DNA from 4 places in the Sporosarcina sp. resist genome. Region 4 is predicted to be linked to each of the others. Evidence: riboswitches for the same ligand, from Rfam matches in the RefSeq annotation. Region 4 holds a riboswitch; each other region holds the start of a gene.
What was found. Region 4 has a riboswitch for thiamine pyrophosphate ahead of H7992_RS06490 (acetylornithine deacetylase). Riboswitches for the same ligand answer to the same signal wherever they lie in the genome.

Region 1 (3,042 bases), 920 kb from region 4:
TTGTACTTGAAATGAATTAGGATTCCCCCTAATACCGCTTCGGCGCTTTGTGGATGCCTCCCGCGAAGACGCGCCTGCGCTAGATAGTCTATGTGAGAAAGAGCTTTTCATTATCTGCGATGAAAACTGCAACCCGGAGTGTGTCTTTCTTGAATAGAATTAGTAGCAAAAAATAAGCACATTATTATCTCGGCGTATACATCTCAAAATCACATTTCTCTCGATAATGAACATCCTAGCGCAGGCGCGGCAAAGGCATCCCCAAAGCGCCAAGCGTTCTACAATCCCCCCCCCCGAATTAATACTCTCTCCTTATTGAGCGCCACAGTAAATTTAGTGGGATTCTTTAATTCAACATATACAGGTAAAAAATTTCTCTCTTATACAACCTAACAGCCCATTTTTAATAATTCCCACTCGTCTACTTGCATATAATTGTTGTATACTTATTGTAGTAAATCTATGCTTAATCGAAAGTGAGTGGAAATTCATGGGCCGTAAATGGAACAATATCAAAGAGAAAAAAGCGTCAAGAGATGCGGACACGAGTCGCATTTATGCAAAATTCGGACGTGAAATTTATGTAGTAGCGAAGCAAGGCGAGCCTGATCCTGAATTGAATCAAGCGCTAAAATTTGTCGTAGAACGCGCAAAAACATATAGTGTACCAAAAGCGATTATTGACCGGGCAATTGAAAAAGCAAAAGGTGGTTCAGAAGAAAACTTTGACGAGCTTCGCTATGAAGGATTCGGACCAAATGGCTCGATGGTTATTGTCGATACACTGACAAATAACGTAAATCGTACTGCATCAGAAGTACGCGCCGCATTCGGTAAAAATGGCGGTAATATGGGTGTCAGCGGATCCGTTTCCTATATGTTTGATGCGACTGCAGTTATCGGAATTGAAGGTATGTCCGCCGACGACGTTCTCGAACTTCTAATGGATGCGGACGTCGAAGTGCGTGATATTCTAGATGAAGAGGAATCGGTCATCATCTATGCTGAGCCAGACCAGTTCCATGCTGTTCAGGCAGCTTTAAAAAGTGCCGGTATTACAGAGTTTAACGTCGCTGAAATAACAATGCTTGCACAAAACGACTTGACTCTGTCACCAGAAGCTCAAGCACAATTCGAGAAAATGATTGACGTACTGGATGATTTGGAAGATGTTCAACAAGTGCATCATAACGTCCACTTAGACGACTAAGCGCAACTGTTCATCCTTTCATTCATTCCATTGACGTGCTATGCTACTAATAGATTGACAACTTCATAACATATTCGACCATTAGGGGAATCCTTTTAAAGGACTGAGAAACGAGTTCCACTCCGCTACCCTTATCACCTGAACAGGTTTGTACCTGCGTAGGGAAGTGGCGTGTCTTCCTATCAGTGCATTCTAATGCCATCGACAGACCACTTTCCATACCTGGAAAGTGGTCTTTTTTTATGAAGAAAAGCGGAAGGCGCCGTTTAGCCCCGAAAAGCGCTGGAAGGCTTGACGATAAAGGCGCTCTTTGCCTTTTCGGCAAGACTGAAGCGACTCGAGGGGCTGGCGCCTGGAGTCTAGACAACAAGAAAAGCGGAAGGCGCCGCTACAAATGAACGCAGCTTAAGTGCGCCACTTCCTGTGGCAACAGCTGCATGACCTACATCCTGTAGGCCCCCGACAGGCATAAGACGGTTTACGAAGAGGGCGTCCTTCAGCCCTCGCAGTAAAACGACTTATGACCCGAGGGGTTGGCGCCTGAAACTAGACCCTATTCCCAGGTGAAAACATATACTATTTCTTTTCGATAAGGAGGAGTTCGATGAAGATAATTGCCGTAACAGATGACAAAATGGAACGTAGCCAATTGCTTGATACCCTGCTAGCAATCGAACCTTTTATCGACGCAGCCATCTTACGTGAGAAATCGAAAATGGATTCAGAAATAATAGCGTTGATTCGACAATTAATCGAATCTGGCTTTAATTCAACTAAACTAATTGTCCATGGGCGAACGAATGTCGCTTCAATTACCGGGATTAACAAAGTTCAACTTCCCGGATACGGCGAACCGCTAACGCTACTCAAAAAAAAATTCCCGGCTATCTCCTTCGGCAGATCTGTCCACTCTTATGGTGAAGCTGAAACTGCTTATAAAGAAGGTGCTGACTGGATTCTTTATGGTCATTTATTCGAGACAAGTTCAAAAGTTGGCCTCTTCCCCCGTGGAACCGATGAGCTTTTTCAAATCGTTGAATCGCTAGCAATTCCTATCTACGCAATTGGTGGAATTCAGCCGCATCACCTTCCGCAATTAAATCAAGGCGGAGTTGCAGGAATTGCATTGATGTCGTCCATTTTTGGCAGTGACAATCCTGAAGTTGCAGCAACAGCCTATAAGGATGCGAACCATGTCACAACCAGTTGATGTTGTCGTTATTGGGGGAGGGATTATTGGTTGCAGTACAGCTTATTATTTAGCAAAAGAGGGTTTGTCAGTTCACCTTGTTGAACGCGATAAAATCGCTCAAGGGACTACCCGTGCAGCTGGCGGAATGCTCGGTGCTCACTCTGAATATTTGAATGATACCTTTTATTCATTCGCGCAAGAAAGTCAGGTACTGTATTCAGAATTCCAACGTGATGCAGGGGCGGACTTCGGTTATACAGCTGGCGGTATTGTTCAGTTTGCTTGTTCCGAAGAAGAACGAATTGCCCTCTCCCGTTGGAAAAACGCAGTTCATCTTTCAGCTGAACAAGTTCGCGAACGAATTCCACATGTCGCCCCTCCTGCTTTTGGTGCGTATCTTTTTGAAGAAGACGTTCATGTTCATCCTGAAAAGGCTTGTCTGGCATATTGCGCAGCGGCTAAAAGTTTGGGCGCTACTGTTTCAGAACAGGCCACAGTCGATGAAATCACACTGTTAAATGGCGGCTATCAGATACGCATTGCGTCGTCCGTTATCAACGCAAAACATCTAGTCATTGCAAGCGGTGCAGCGAGTGCCAAGCTTGTGTCAGGGCTGCAAATGACCGCAGTGAAAGGCCAA
Region 2 (3,042 bases), 620 kb from region 4:
AGCCCCGACAAGCGCTGAAAGACTTGAAGACAAAGGCGGTCTTTGCCTTTTCGGCAAGACTGAAATTAAAGGAAGGCAGTCTAAAATCGCGACATCCTGTCGCAACAAGGAGGGATGTAGCTCAATCCCTCCCCACTGCATGACCCACTTCGTGTGGGCCCAGGGGCTGGCGTCTGGAGTCTAGACATCGATCCATGTAGAACAACTTATACTTTCTTACCTTTAAAAAAATCGCCGTCCTCCCACATTGGGCAGAACGGCGATTTTCTATTTTCTCTCTAAAAGACGCGGTGCTGTAGTGAATAATATTGACGCAACAATTGCTGATAATATTATTGAAGGTATCATGTAACTTGCATTGTATACGAGTGAATAGAGCCATACGGGCTGTCCCTCAGGTGCATAAGATGCAAAAAATACAATTCCACCAATGAAGTGAATCAAGTATCGAAGTAGGCCACCGATAACTGTCCCCACAACGATTGCTGTAACCATTGAGCCTTTGTTGCCTTTTACTTTACTACTTAACAGCCATGCAAGTGTAACACCTGCCACTCCAACCAACGTGTACGCCACGAAGTAATCAAGCGCAGCCTGTATTATATTAAAGACATAGCCTCCCATCATCAGTTGCAATAACCCGCTGACGAAGCCAGTCAGCATACCGCCTGCAATCCCCCATCTAAATGCCATGACAACAATCGGCAACATTGACAGCGTAACCGAGCCACCCTGTGGCATTTTAAAACCAATCTGATCAAGTACAAATGAAATTGCACCTAAAATAGCTATTTCAAGTAAAAGTTGAAGTCTTTTCCGATCCAAATTAATTCATCCCTTTCCTAGCTCAGCGAAAGATGTGGGCATAAAAAAAGACATCCCGAAATAGATGGGACATCGAATATGTCAATTTCCATCCACATTCCTACGCAAGAATAATCTTACAGGTTCTAAGGGTCAGGACGTGCTGTCCAATCTCAGCCAAATAGGCTCCCCCTGTGGTTCCAGTAATTTAGTTGTCTAGTTCATTGTATAAGATGGGGATCCTATAAGCAAGATGATTAACAGGGATGATAATTATCCTATATATGTTGAAATTAAGAATTCCATTAAATTCGCTGCGGCGCTAGGAGATGCCGCCAATCTCAGGCTCCAGTTAACCCTTGTATGGCCTCTTCGCCAAGTTTAATCTAGGGATTCATTTACTCAATATATATATAGTTAAACTAAAATGGAGGGATTCGTGTGTCGAACAATAAACTGTTAGCCGCCCTATGCTACTTTAGTGTCTTCTTCACCCCTTTACTTATACCCGTCATTATTTATTTCGTTTCGGATGACCGTGAAGTAAAACACCATGCCAAGCGCTCTCTCGTTTCACATCTTGTTCCTGTCGTACTTCTTATTGCAGGATTTATCATTTTTTCTTTTTCAATGTTTTCCTTTACCTACGACCTGAATGTAATGCCTAGTGGTAACTTTGGATTTTGGCAATTAACACCTGTCTTATTCATGCTAGTTTATGGAGTTTTGCTCATAGCAATTCTAATTTGGAATGTGTTTCAAGGTGTTAAAGTATTGAAGTGAATGTTTATAAAACCACCTATTCGGGAAAAAAGTAACAAATGCTGTGTTTAGGAGTGATTCGTAATGAATATTGGAAAATTATTAAAAACCGCTATTAAATTGGCGCCTATCGTCTATCCGATTGTTCGCAAAGTAATGAAAGAAAAAAAAGTAACAAGTACGACAATCCCAAAGAAATAATTCGACAGTCTGCAAACGTTTTTTAAGTTTGTAGGCTTTTTTGTTCAGCTCCATATGATATAGTATGGTATGGAAAAGAATGAACGGAAGAAAGGATTTGAACATAATGATTGCAAAAACTGAACAGGAAATTGAAGCGTTAAAGAAAATCGGCAAAATTGTTGCTGAAATCAGGGAAGCGATGAAAGAAGCAACTGTCCCTGGTAAAACGACGAAAGAAATTGATGACATCGGCGGTCGCTTATTCGAAGAAAAAGGTGCAATTTCAGGTCCTATCGCAGAATATGATTTCCCTGGATTTACATGCATCAGCGTCAACAGTGAGGTTGCCCATGGTATGCCTGGTTCCCGCGTGATAGAAGATGGAGATCTTGTTAATATTGACGTCTCAGGTTCCTACAATGGTTATTTTGCTGACACTGGCATTTCATTTGTTGTCGGTACACCCGATAATAAGAAACAACAATTATGTGATGTGGCTAAGAGTGCATTTGAACGTGCAATGACAAAAGTTAAAGCAGGTTCAAGCTTAAACCAAATTGGTAAAGCAGTTGAACGCGAAGCAAAAGAAAATGGCTTAAAAGTCATCAAAAACTTGACTGGCCACGGCATCGGTAAAGCGTTGCACGAAGAACCTTCGCATGTACTCAATTATTATGACGCATGGGATAAGACGCTTCTGAAAGAAGGAATGGTTCTCGCAGTTGAACCGTTTATCTCTGAAAAAGCAGAGCATATTATTGAATCAGGGGATGGCTGGACGTTCATTACACCAGACAAATCTCTTGTGGCTCAAATCGAACATACAATTATCGTCACAAAAGGCGAACCAATTATTTTGACGCAACTATAATTAGTGCCTAATGCGTTCTTTCAATATATATAGAAAAGGGCTGTCCCTGGAAATCCAATGCACTTGGATTCCTGGATAGCCCTTTTTATTATTGTCTAGATATGTGGTAATAAAGTATTCCATTAAATTCACTACGGTGCTAGGGGATGCCTTCACTCGATTTATATAACTATTTTCCCACGTCTATTGATTAATCAAAAATCACCAGTGAATAACATGATCACCTACTGGGCGCTACTTGTATTCACAACAGGATTACCGAAAAAAGTGTAGCTAGAAGTGACAGAGTCACTTCTAGCTACACTTGCCTCATGGTAAATGTGTCGTGAATAGTTTGCCGAAAGCGAACCGGAAATGATTCAGTGAAAACGGATTTTTCAAGCCCTATTCACCAGTATTTTATGCAAATAAATGGTTAATCA
Region 3 (3,042 bases), 1.1 Mb from region 4:
CAAATGCTGACGTTTGCAATGCAATAACGTCAATCACAATACCATCCTCAACACGTTCGATTAAGTAATTATATAGTTTCGCATGCTTGAAATCACCGTCACTAAATTCAGAGACCGTTCCTTCATACAAATGATGCCCGTCTCTATAGACTTTGTAGGTTCCGCCGACATCATTCCATGTGAAATAGATTAGATCTGCCTTATGCAAAACGGTTTGTATTTCAAACAGTTTCTTTTTCATCCGCACACCACACCCCTTACTTGGAAGTGTGGTATATTTCGCGAGCAGTTAAACATTACATTTCAATACCTGTTAATGAAAGAAGGACCGCACCTTTTAAACGACTTGCTGCTTCTCCAGGATCTTCTTCTCCAGAAATTGCAGAAATAACCGCTACCCCTGACGCACCCGCTTTAATGATAGCACCGGCTCTGCGTTCTGAAATTCCGCCAATCGCAACAATTGGTAAGCCAGGTAACAACGATGCCACTTCCCTAATTGTCTCGATACCAATAACCGGTTGCGTATCCATTTTCGTCTGTGTCTCATAAACTGGACCTAGACCGATATAATCAGCCCCAGCATCAGCTGCCGCAATCGCTTCTGTTACATTATGCGTAGAAACACCTATTAGCATGTCTGGACCAACCTTGTCACGCACTGCTGAAATATATCCGTCTTCCTGCCCGATATGAATACCGTCTGCACCAATTTCAATCGCAAGACCTATATCATCATTGACAATGAAAGGTACACTATATTGTTCACATAATTGCTGACACGCTTGTGCAAATGCCTTCAATTCTTCACCCGTTAATGCACCAGGCCCTTTTTCACGTAATTGAAAGCTCGTTATACCACCCTTTAGCGCCTCTTCTAAGACATGTAACGGGTCGCGTCCCGCCAAATTCACTGTACCCATGATGAAATATAAGTTAACTGTTTGCTTATCCATAAACTACAACCCCTTCCATTGTCTTGTTACCGCGGCGTCCATATGCCCAGTGATTCGTCGGACCATGGCCGCCACCAATTTTAAGTCCATCTTCAATTGCTGCGTGGATAAAACATTTTGCAGAAACAACTGCATTCGCTGCCGTTTCCCCATTTGCCAAAAACGCTGTCAGTGCCGCCGAATACGTACACCCTGTTCCATGCGTATCTTTCGTATCAATCCATGGTGCGCGAACCGAGAACCGTTCCCCGTCAGCCCCCATGAACAGATCTTCCGCATAAGGCGCTTCTTTCCGGTGGCCCCCTTTAATAAGAACCGCCCCCGCGCCCAACGCTATTATATGTTTCGCCGCTCGTTCTATGTCTTCATTCGTCTTTATTTCCATTCCTGCAAGCACTTCTGCTTCTGGAATATTAGGTGTAACAATAGCTGCAAGAGGTACCAGTACAGTCTTCAACGCTTCAACCGCCTGTCTTTCTAACAATGAAGCACCCCCTTTCGCAATCATCACCGGATCAATGACAAGTGGAATTCCGCTCCAATGAAACGCCTCTCCCACTGCATAGATAATTTCTGTCGAAAAGAGCATCCCTGTCTTAATCGCTTTAACATCAAAATCTTCAATAACTGCCTGTATTTGCGCTTTAATAATAGCGGTGTCAACCGGCTGTATCGCCGTCACTCCAAATGTATTTTGCGCTGTCACCGCTGTCAGTGCCGACGTACCGAAAACACCCAATTCTTGGAACGTCTTCAAGTCTGCCTGAATACCCGCACCACCACCACTATCCGACCCCGCAATTGTCAATGCCACACGTACCATTCGATTCGCCACCCTTTTATTTATACTAAAAAGCCGCTTCCCGGTGGCGTAAGAAAGCGGCTAGCCATTTAACTATTCGTAAAAGGCGTACCCACTTTCCTACGCCGGTATAATCCGGATCAGGTTCCAAGGGTCCGCGCATTCATGCACGTCTCAGCCTAAAAAAGGCTCCCCTAGTGGTTGTTAAACTATTCAGCTTTGTAGCAAGTGTAACATATCTAGTGTGAGATTGTGGGAATGTTTGGTCCATTTTCAATAGAAGCATAGAGTAATGGAAATAAAAAACTCCATCAAATAGGTTCAATATATATAATAAACTCGTTTCACGTGGTAACAGTTTATTCCATTCTATCGTCGATAAGAGTATAGTTAATGACATAAACAGAAAGAAGGCGCAGTTTATGCATAAAGCAGACAGCAGACCGAATAATCCCGACAAATCCATGTGGATCAGTCTTTTCGGGGCACTCGTTATTATTGCAGTGGTCATTATTACTAATCTTACAATGGGTTAACATTCACTAAAACCTAGATAGGCCGACATCACAGCGGCCTGTTTTTTTATTCAGAACCCCAAATTCTTTCCACTTCTGAGTCCCCATCCTTAATCCGTATAACATACACGTCTGGATTCGTCAGTGCCTGCCACTGCCCAAAATCGAATCGTTCATCATAACAACTTAATAATAGCGCCATTAAATTCCCGTGTGTCACAAGCACTGTCCGCGAACCGTCACCCAGCTCATCCACAACATCACAGACCCTCGACATCGCTTCACTCGAAGATTCCCCACCCTCATATTTTAGATGAAGGTCAAAAAACGTATCTTCCAGCTTTATCAACCAATCCTCGAAATCCATTGAACTTAGCACGCGCTCCATAAGCCGACTATCCACCTCTACATGCAACTTCTTCCGCTCAGCTATAGGCCAGCCCGTCTGACGTGCACGAGAAAACGGACTCGTAATAATCCGATCCACTTCGATATCTTCGAAAAACGCTACAAGCTGACCCGCCTGCAGAATCCCTTCAGCAGTCAATTCCGCGTGTGGTGCCTGCCCTTCTGCGGAGCAATGACGCACGATGTAAATAACTTTTTCCATACCCGCTTCACCCCATTCTTCTTACTAAATAGACATACAACCCATTCGCAAACTAGCTGTAGTCATCCCTATTACTCTTTTTCCCTTGTATGCTCCAAAGAAAACATCTCAATGTTTTAGATTCCTTAGAAATCACAACAAAAAGTGCCTGTACAATAA
Region 4 (3,042 bases):
AAGAGGCACTGTCTTATGCTCAGGTTGGAACAACATTATTATCTGTGCATACGTTAAATTCAAAAGGCAATGACATTGTAGATCAGTGGTATATGAATGCGGATGACCAATTATTTGCGAATGAAGAGAATATGGAGAGCTGGATGCTTGAGTCAGCTAAGTATTATAAAAAACGTAATAATTGGTACACGGCGGGTGGCCCATACAATAAAATGGCGATAACCACAGAGCCAATGCCTAATACAGGGCAAGGATATGGGCGGAACTTACTTCTATTAAAAGAAGATCGTGCGCTGGTTTTATATAATGAGCAAGAGGATCGTTATTTTGAGAACTTAATTTACAACTCATTTGTTAACTTGAAGAATTTCAAAGGTGACAAAGATTATTGGGAAACAGAAGTTACAAGCACCTATTTGAAAGATTTATATGACATTACAGCTCCATTCATTGATACACGTTTTAATGAGCAAATCGCGCTTTTCTACTATAATAGTGGTGCTGATTTTGGAATTGAGAATGCGAAAGAGCCATTGCGTAATTATGCTGACTTACTAGTCTCACAAAAAAGTAAAGGAAACGTCATTCCTGTGAATGACGAGTCTTACTACATCGCGGATTACTTCCCGATTGCACAGCAAGTAACGACACATGCCTCTATGAATCATGTGTTGGGCGGTATGAACGTTTTACTCATGGCTTATAATGAGTTCGGTGATCAGAAGTATTTAGATACAGCGCAGGCTATACAAACAGCGATTGTAGCGGATAAAGATGATTGGATTCGTGATAATGGCGATATTTGGTATCGTATTTCCGCATTACGTGACTATAAAGGCGATGATTACAAGCATCTGACTTTAGAGGATTTAATAAATTCGTACAAACTTTGGAAAGATATTGATCCGACGTATTTGCCTTTATTAGAAGAAATGATTGCTTCAAAAGCTTCGTTTTTATCGAATGAAAATTTAGGTTACACAACTAAAATAAAGAACGGGTTACGTGATATCGACTTATCGAACTATCTTCCTAAAGGGGAAGAAAGAACAGATGCATTGTGAAGAAGAAAAAACTAAATAGATACTGCTAGGGGAGCCGTTTAGGCTGAGACACATCATAGATGTAAACCCTTCGAACCTGATCTAGTTCATACTAGCGTAGGGAAGCAGCTGAAACTCTACACTCAATGTCTTTATATACGTAGAAAACAGCCGCCTTCCGATTATGGAAAGCGGCTGTTTTCTGTTCCAGTGTATATATGTTGAACAAATGAAATAAAGATAGTGAACTGCGCGAAGGCGCATTACAAGGGCTAGCGCCGTAGTGAATTCAATGGAATTCTTTATTACAACGTATATAGATTCACCTACCAAAAATATAGATAAGGGATGGATGAGTAAAATGGAAAATAAAATTAGTAACCTAGTTGATGAACGTCTAGAGGAGTTAGTGCAATTGCTAGCGGACCTCGTTCGTTTCCCGACAGTTAGTCCACCGGCAAGAAATACAACAGGCGTACAGCGGTATATTCAAGATTTTTTAGCACAAGAAAAATTTGAAACGGTTAGTTGGGATGTATTTCCTGGCGACCCGAACGTTGTAGGCGTTAAAAAGGGAACGGATGGAAACCTGTATAACAGCCTAATCATTAATGGACATATAGACGTTGCGGAAGTGGGGGATGAAACAGAGTGGACTGTGCCTGTCTTTGAACTAACGACTAAAGATGGCAACGCATATGGGCGAGGAACATCCGATATGAAAGGTGCAGTAGCGGCGACTTTACTAGCCGTTAAATTATTAAACGAACTAGGTGTGGAACTGAAAGGTGATTTGCAAATTCAGACTGTCATTGGGGAGGAAGCGGGAGAGGCTGGAACACTTTCATGTATGGAAAAAGGCTATACAGCAGACTTTGCACTTGTAGTCGATGGCAGTGATCGTCAAATCCATGGTCAGGGTGGTGTGATTACCGGCTGGATAACGATTAAAAGTAAGGAAGTTTTCCATGATGCAATGAGGATGAGTATGCTTCATGCAGGCGGTTCGGTTAATGGGGCTAGTGCGATAGAAAAGATGATGAAGGTTATTGCTGGATTACAAGATTTAGAACGTCACTGGGCTGTGACAAAAAAATATCCGGGTTTTGCGCCTGGCACCACTACTATTAATCCAGCAGTTATAGAAGGAGGAAGGCATGCAGCTTTTGTGGCGGATGAATGTCGGCTCTGGATCACCGTTCATTTCTATCCGAATGAAACCTATCAATCTGTAACAAAAGAAATCGAAGAGCATTTGAACCATGTAGCAAAAGCAGACACGTGGTTAAGAGAAAATCCCATTCACTTTCGCTGGGGTGGAAAATCAATGATTGAAGAACGTGGAGAAATATTTCCGGCGCTTGAAATGAATGCGGACCATGCAGCTGTTCAACTTCTTGCGCATTGTCATGAACAAACCGAAAAAAGTCCTGCAATAATTGGTATGTCGAGATCAGTAACAGATGCGGGCTGGCTAGGAGCAGCAGGAATTCCAACTGTTATCTACGGTCCTGGAAAGTTGGAAGAGGCACATTCTGTCGATGAAAAGATAAACATTGAAGAATTAGTGGTATTTACCAAGACGCTTATGTTATTTATAAATGAGTGGTGTAATACGAAAAAATAGGAGTGCAAGTAATCTCCCCATTCATCTACTACTATTAAACTGTTACATGTTGAACAAATGGATGCCTATATAAACTAAGCGAAGGCGCCTTACAAGGGACAGCCTAAACCTTAAGAAAAGCTTAAAAGTCTACGTTTGACTTGTACATTTGCGGCTAGCTTTGGACGAAATGATTACAACACCTTTACCGCGGGTTAAATGTGGCTGGAAATGCCAGCTACACTCTTTTCGGTAATCCTGTTACAACTAACTGTCCACCACATACCTACAATGTTTAAGTGGAAAATGCAACTACTTTGGAAGATGGAAGAATAACTACCTTTCTATAAAAGTTGCAAGTGCCCGAAGATGAAATTTCGGGCACTCTGCTGC

Region 1: another riboswitch for thiamine pyrophosphate. It lies ahead of H7992_RS01910 (thiamine phosphate synthase); the one in region 4 lies ahead of H7992_RS06490 (acetylornithine deacetylase).
Region 2: another riboswitch for thiamine pyrophosphate. It lies ahead of thiT (energy-coupled thiamine transporter ThiT); the one in region 4 lies ahead of H7992_RS06490 (acetylornithine deacetylase).
Region 3: another riboswitch for thiamine pyrophosphate. It lies ahead of thiD (bifunctional hydroxymethylpyrimidine kinase/phosphomethylpyrimidine kinase); the one in region 4 lies ahead of H7992_RS06490 (acetylornithine deacetylase).

Annotation. Positions count from the first base shown of each region.
Region 1 is NZ_CP060287.1:382,157-385,198, reverse strand. Features, by position in the region: gene H7992_RS01915 (YebC/PmpR family DNA-binding transcriptional regulator) at 491-1,210, shown strand; TPP riboswitch at 1,284-1,392, shown strand; gene H7992_RS01910 (thiamine phosphate synthase) at 1,815-2,420, shown strand; gene thiO (glycine oxidase ThiO) at 2,404-3,042, shown strand, end outside.
Region 2 is NZ_CP060287.1:688,622-691,663, reverse strand. Features, by position in the region: gene thiT (energy-coupled thiamine transporter ThiT) at 268-825, opposite strand; TPP riboswitch at 906-1,007, opposite strand; gene H7992_RS03355 (magnetosome magnetite crystal formation protein family) at 1,246-1,587, shown strand; gene H7992_RS24565 (hypothetical protein) at 1,651-1,767, shown strand; gene map (type I methionyl aminopeptidase) at 1,874-2,620, shown strand.
Region 3 is NZ_CP060287.1:204,795-207,836, reverse strand. Features, by position in the region: gene H7992_RS00955 (DUF3238 domain-containing protein) at 1-241, opposite strand, end outside; gene thiE (thiamine phosphate synthase) at 297-956, opposite strand; gene thiD (bifunctional hydroxymethylpyrimidine kinase/phosphomethylpyrimidine kinase) at 949-1,779, opposite strand; TPP riboswitch at 1,859-1,964, opposite strand; gene H7992_RS00940 (histidine phosphatase family protein) at 2,341-2,883, opposite strand.
Region 4 is NZ_CP060287.1:1,303,911-1,306,952, forward strand. Features, by position in the region: gene H7992_RS06485 (S-layer homology domain-containing protein) at 1-1,064, shown strand, start outside; TPP riboswitch at 1,082-1,184, shown strand; gene H7992_RS06490 (acetylornithine deacetylase) at 1,396-2,670, shown strand.